2 linked regions of the Beijerinckia sp. 28-YEA-48 genome follow. The protein of the gene in region 1 binds, or shares a complex with, the protein of each later gene. Links are inferred from orthologs where the notes say so. Each region holds a gene or a part of one and is shown on either strand. Other genes may lie near its edges.

Evidence for each region.
Region 2: the proteins of nusB (region 1) and rpsJ are in contact, whole or in part, in a solved structure (PDB 3D3B), measured with the Escherichia coli proteins. The link is inferred for Beijerinckia sp. 28-YEA-48 from one-to-one orthologs.

What each region holds. Positions count from the first base shown.
Region 1 is NZ_FNSI01000001.1:1,015,511-1,018,742, reverse strand. Bases 162-3,078 are described here. They hold nusB (transcription antitermination factor NusB), read right to left. Parts: upstream 1,894-3,078; coding sequence 1,429-1,893; downstream 162-1,428. Other genes in these bases: ribD (bifunctional diaminohydroxyphosphoribosylaminopyrimidine deaminase/5-amino-6-(5-phosphoribosylamino)uracil reductase RibD), read right to left, coding at 2,518-3,078; ribH (6,7-dimethyl-8-ribityllumazine synthase), read right to left, coding at 1,890-2,366; thiL (thiamine-phosphate kinase), read right to left, coding at 408-1,409; BLW50_RS04835 (Lrp/AsnC family transcriptional regulator), read left to right, coding at 162-398. Outside these bases: more of BLW50_RS04835, read left to right, coding at 1-161; more of ribD, read right to left, coding at 3,079-3,232. UniProt on the Escherichia coli protein: Part of the processive rRNA transcription and antitermination complex (rrnTAC). The complex forms an RNA-chaperone ring around the RNA exit tunnel of RNA polymerase (RNAP).
Region 2 is NZ_FNSI01000001.1:733,397-736,411, reverse strand. Bases 242-2,941 are described here. They hold rpsJ (30S ribosomal protein S10), read right to left. Parts: upstream 1,896-2,941; coding sequence 1,587-1,895; downstream 242-1,586. Other genes in these bases: tuf (elongation factor Tu), read right to left, coding at 2,018-2,941; rplC (50S ribosomal protein L3), read right to left, coding at 827-1,537; rplD (50S ribosomal protein L4), read right to left, coding at 242-823. Also shown: BLW50_RS03425 (50S ribosomal protein L23), read right to left, coding at 1-206; more of rplD, read right to left, coding at 203-241; more of tuf, read right to left, coding at 2,942-3,015. UniProt on the Escherichia coli protein: Involved in the binding of tRNA to the ribosomes. Part of the processive rRNA transcription and antitermination complex (rrnTAC). The complex forms an RNA-chaperone ring around the RNA exit tunnel of RNA polymerase (RNAP).

The sequences.
Region 1 (3,232 bases):
CCAACAACGATCTGGCGGAACGGGTGAACCTCTCGGCCTCGCAATGCTCGCGCCGTCGGCAAAGGCTGGAAGAGGACGGTTTCGTCGACAGCTACCGCGCCGTGCTCAATCGCGACCGGCTCGGCTTCGGGCTCGTCAACATGATCACCGTGACGCTAGCTACCCACAACCGCGACAACGCCCGCCGCTTCGCCGAACTGGTGTCGCGCCTGCCCGAAGTGCAGGAGGCGCACGCGCTTACCGGCGAGATGGACTACATCCTCAAGGTGGTGACGCGGGACCTGAAGGCGCTATCGCAATTCGTCAACGACGTGCTGCTGCCACACGACTCCGTGCAGCATGTGAAAACCGCGATCGTGCTGGCAACGCTGAAAGAGACCAACGCGTTGCCGCTGTGACGCAGTCGTTCAGAAGTGGCTATACGAGCCCTTCTCAAACGTCCGTGCCACGCCCGCTCCATCGATGAAACGCGGCAGACCACCGGCATCGGCTGTGACCTCGCCTATCGCTGTCACCGGCACGCCTGTGCCCTTCGCAGCACTCTCGAAGGCCGCGGCATTCTGCGGCGGCACGGTGCAGAGAATTTCGTAATCGTCGCCGCCCGTCACGGCGCCGTCGATCAAGCTGCTATCGAGCGCCACCGCCGCGCGCGCCGCGTCCGACAGCGGTATGTCGGCGAGGCGCACATCGCCGCCGACGTTCGACACACGCAACATTTTCGCCAGATCGCCCGCGAGACCATCGCTGACGTCCATGGCACCGTGAGCATAGGCGCGCACCACATGCGCGAGCGCCAGACGTGGCGACGGCAGAAGATAGCGCCGCAGCAAATGCGCCTGCACGGCAACGCTCAATCGGCTACACCATCCGGCATCGCGCTCGCTCTTCAGCCGCAGGCGCAAACCAAGCGCTGAATCGCCGATTGTGCCGCTCACATAAATGATGTCGCCGGCCTTGGCGCCCGTGCGCAAAGCCATGCGGCCGCGCGGCACAGTGCCCAGCGCCGTCACCGAGATGACCAAGGGGCCTGTCGTGCGCACCGTGTCGCCACCGATGAGGGGGCAATGATACAGTGCCCCATCCTCGCGCAGCCCTTGCACGAAAGCCGTCATCCACTTGCGATCAATGTTCTCGGTCAAGGCGATCGACAGCAGAAAGCCGAGCGGGTCAGACGCTTTGGCGGCGAGATCGGAAATATTTACCCGCAGCGCCTTGCGCGCGATGTCATCGGGCGCATCGTCGGCGAAGAAATGCACGCCCGCCACCAAAGCATCCTTGGTGGCGACAACCTGCATGCCTTCGGGAATATCGATCAACGCCGCGTCATCGCGCAGCCCCAAGCCAGCGCGGCCGGCAAGCGGCGCCAACAAAGTCGCGATCAGATCGTCTTCCGAAAAATCGGCAGCCAATCTCCCCTCCTCCACGCGGTCAAGCGCGCGTCAGAAACTCATCGGCACGCAACTCCCGCGCCAGCTTGTCGAGCACCGCATTGGTCATACCGACTTCGTTAGCGGCCAGGAAGGCCGCGGCGACATCGACATATTCGGTGATGATAACACGCGCCGGCACATCGGGACGACGCTTCAATTCATAGACGCCGCCGCGCAACACGGCGCGCAGCACGGCCTCGATACGACGCAGCGGCCAGCCTTCCTGTAAAACCTTGTCGGCGGCCTGGTCGATCTCGAGCTGGTCCGTCAGCACGCCCTGCACGATGTCGCGGAACAGAGCGACGTCGGCTTCCTCATACTGATCGCCTTCGATCTCGCCACCGATCCAGAAGGTTTCGAACTCGGCCAGGATTTCATTCAGCCCCTTGCCGGCCACTTCCATCTGATAGAGCGCCTGGACGGCGGCAAGCCGCGCGGCGGCCCGTTGACGACGCGCGCTCATGACCGGACCACGCTGCGTTTGAGCTGGTAAAGCGACAGCGCCGCACGCGCTGCATCCCCGCCCTTGTCGCCCTGTTTGGGATCGGCACGCACAACCGCCTGCTCCTCGTTCTCAACGGTGAGAATAGCATTGCCGATCGGCAATTGTTGCGACACCGACAGATCCATCAACGCACGCGAGCTTTCATTAGCGACAATCTCAAAATGGTAGGTTTCGCCACGGATGACGCAGCCAAGCGCCAGCGCGCCGGCATAGGTACCACCGGCCGTGGCCATGCGCACGGCGGCGGGAATTTCCAGCGAACCGGGAACGCCGACAATGTCCCATGTCGCCCCAGCCTGCTCCAGCGCCGCCTTGGCGCCGTTGAGCAGCATATCGCCGATCGCGTCGTAATAACGCGCTTCAACGATGAGGAAACGGGCTCCATCGGCGCGCGGCAGTGGCTGCGAGGTGGAGCGGCGGGGTTCTGCCATGGTAAACTCTTGAAATCAGACAAGTCCAATGAAGTCAGTGCCAGCCGTAACGCCGACACAGCCTATCACGAACTTCGGGAGACAGTTCCTTAAAGACCGGCGGCAACCGGCGCAAGCGCGGCCAGAAGCCGCCTTGCGGTAATACGATATATTACGGAACGCGCTCGTAGCGGCGCAGCCGATCGACCCCGGAAAAGCCGTCTTCGACGAGCCGATAAAGCTGAGAATCCTCAAGTTGCGCCCGGGCTTCGGCACTAAGCGAGGGAACGCCCTCGCGGGTGAAGGGCTTGGGCGCGGTGAGCAGGACACATTCGTCGGCCAGACCAAGGCCGATCAGCCGGCTAGCCACCTGCGGGCCGCCCTCGCTAAACACCCGCGTCAAACCCCGGCCAGCCAAAACCCGCAGCGCCGCCTCCAGATCAAGATGGCCATCGCCACCACGCGCGACGCGCACGACGTTGACGCCAGCCTGCGTCAACGCGGCCTCTGCCCCACCGTCCGCATCGGCGGCACAGAGCACCAGCACGGGCACCTCCCGCGCCGTCGTCACCAGACGCGAGCGCAGCGGCAGTTGCAGAGCGGAATCGAGGATCACCCGCAACGGCTGGCGCTCGTCGAGCCCCGGCAGGCGCACGGTGAGCAGCGGATCATCCGCCAGCACCGTGCCAATGCCGACCATGATCGCGTCATGGGTGGCGCGCAGCATTTGCACATGATTGTTGGCGGCGATGCCGGTGATGTGCAGGCGCCGGTCGTGCGGACCACCGGCAGCGAAACCATCGGCGGTTTCCGCCAGTTTCAGCGTCACCTGCGGACGGCCTTGGGTGACGCGCAGAATATGGCCGAGATGAGCGCGCCGCGCCGCA
Region 2 (3,015 bases), 280 kb from region 1 along the record:
CCCTTGCGGACATTGGTATTCACGCTTTCGACCTTGACGTCGAAAAGCCGCTCGACTGCGAGCTTGATCTCGATCTTCGTGGCTTCCTTGCGGACCTTGAAGACCACCTTGTTCTGCTCGGACGCCATCGTCGCTTTTTCGGTAATAACCGGCGACAAGATCACGTCGTAGTGGCGAGCATCGGCGAAACGCGCTGCCTGGCTCATTTGAATCGCGCCTCCAGCGCCTCGATCGCCGCCTTGGTCAGCACCAGCTTCTCACGGCGGAAAATGTCGTAGACGTTGATGCCCTGCACGGGCAGCACGTCGATGTTCGGGATGTTGCGGGCCGCCAGGCAGAAGTTCTGCTGCGGCTCGGTGCCGTCGATGATCAAAGCCGAGTTGAGGCCGGCCTTGGCGAAGGACGCGGCGAGCGCCTTGGTCTTCGCTTCAGCGATATCAGCCGACTGCCAGATCACCACGCCGCCGTCGCGCATCTTCTGCGACAGAGCATGACGCAGGGCCAGGGCACGGACCTTCTTGGGCAGATCATGCGCATGGCTGCGAACGACCGGGCCGAAGGCGCGACCACCACCGCGGAACTGCGGCACGCGCATTGAGCCGTGGCGAGCGCCGCCCGTGCCCTTCTGCTTGTACATCTTCTTGGTCGTGCGGTTGATGTCCGCACGGTTCTTCACCGCATGCGTACCGGCGCGACGCGCCGCCAGCTGGTAGCGGATCATGCGAGCGATCAGGTCAGCACGCGGCTCAAGACCGAAAATTTCGTCGTTGAGCTCGATCGAGCCGGACTGGGCGCCGTCGATGGACAGAATGTCGATTTTCACGGCTCAGCCCTCCTTCTTTTCTTCGCCGGGGGCTGCTTCCGGCAGCTTGAACTTGCCTGGCTGCGGCGCATCCTTCGGCAGCGGCTTCTTCACCGCGTCACGCAGATAGATGTAACCGCCGGCATGGCCCGGGACGGCGCCTTCAACCAGCACGAGGCCGCGAGCAACGTCCGTCTGCACAACCCGCAGGTTCTGCGTCGTCACGCGCTCGGCGCCGAGATGGCCGGCCATTTTCTTCTGCTTGAAGGTCTTGCCCGGATCCTGACGCTGACCGGTCGAACCGTGCGAACGGTGCGAGACAGACACGCCGTGGGTGGCACGCAGACCGGCGAAGTTCCAACGCTTCATCGGACCGGCGAAGCCCTTACCGATCGTCGTGCCGCTGACGTCCACGTACTGGCCGGCAACGAAATGATCGGCGGTGATCTCCGCACCAACCGGGATCAGCTGCTCTTCCGGCACGCGGAATTCGGCGAGCTTCATCTTCGGCTCGACCTGCGCGCGGGCAAAGCGCTCGCGCTCCGCCTTCGGAACATTCTTCACCTTGGCGCGGCCGAAGCCGAGCTGCACGGCGGTATAGCCGTTCTGATCCTTGGTCCGATGCGCGACGACCTGACAGCCGTCGAGCTTGAGAACCGTGACCGGCACATGTTCGCCTGCGTCTGTAAAGACGCGGGTCATGCCGACCTTCTGTGCAATGACACCTGAACGCATTGTTCTTGTCCTTAAGGGCACATTTCTTGAAGAGGTGCCCGGTTTAACCTTAGAGCTTGATCTCGACGTCCACACCGGCCGCGAGGTCGAGTTTCATGAGTGCATCGACCGTCTGCGGCGTCGGATCGACAATGTCGAGGACGCGCTTGTGGGTACGAATTTCGAACTGTTCGCGCGACTTCTTGTCGACGTGCGGCGAACGGTTGACCGTGAACTTCTCGATCTGCGTCGGCAGCGGGATCGGGCCGCGCACTTGCGCGCCGGTCCGCTTCGCCGTCGAAACGATTTCTTTCGTCGACGTATCGAGAATCCGGTGATCAAACGCCTTAAGGCGTATGCGGATATTTTGGCCGTTCATCTTCTCATTCCTTTGCAGCCGTCAGTCCCGGCGCTTCTCTCAAAACAACCGGGACAGCAGGCCTGCATTGAGGCCCCCGGAACTCTCCGCGGCGTCTCGCGACGCCGCGGCGAAAACCTTTATTACTCGACGATGCTGGCGACGACGCCGGCGCCAACGGTGCGGCCGCCTTCACGGATGGCGAAGCGCAGCTTCTCTTCCATCGCGATCGGAACGATCAGCGCCACGTCCATCGTCACGTTATCGCCCGGCATCACCATTTCCGTGCCTTCCGGCAGCGTCACGATGCCCGTCACGTCCGTCGTGCGGAAATAGAACTGCGGACGGTAGTTCGTGAAGAACGGCGTATGGCGACCACCTTCATCCTTCGTCAGGATGTAGGCTTCGGCCTTGAACTTCGTGTGCGGCTTCACCGAACCCGGCTTGCACAGCACCTGGCCGCGCTCGACGTCTTCGCGCTTCGTGCCGCGCAGCAAGCAGCCGACGTTGTCGCCAGCCTGCCCCGAGTCGAGCAGCTTGCGGAACATTTCGACGCCCGTCACGATCGTCTTCACGGTGTCCTTCAGACCGACGATTTCGACTTCTTCGCCAACCTTCACGATGCCGCGCTCGACGCGACCGGTCACCACCGTGCCACGACCCGAGATCGAGAACACGTCTTCAACCGGCATCAGGAACGGCTGGTCGATCGGACGCTCCGGCTGCGGAATGTAGTCGTCAACCGTCTGCATCAGCGCCAGAACGGCGTCATGGCCGATTTCCGGGTTGGTGTTGTCCAGCGCGCATTTCGCCGAACCCTTGGTGATCGGAATGTCGTCGCCCGGGAAGTCGTACTTCGACAACAGTTCGCGCACTTCCATTTCGACCAGGTCGATCAGTTCCGGATCATCAACAAGGTCGACCTTGTTCATGAACACGACCAGCGCGGGAACGCCGACCTGGCGCGCCAGCAGGATGTGCTCGCGGGTCTGCGGCATCGGGCCGTCGGAGGCCGACACGACCAGGATCGCGCCGTCCATCTGCGCCGCGCCCGTGATCATGTTCTTCACATAGTCGGCGTGGCCCGGGCAATCGACGTGGGCGTAGTGGCGGTTCTTCGTCTCGTATTCGACATGCGCCG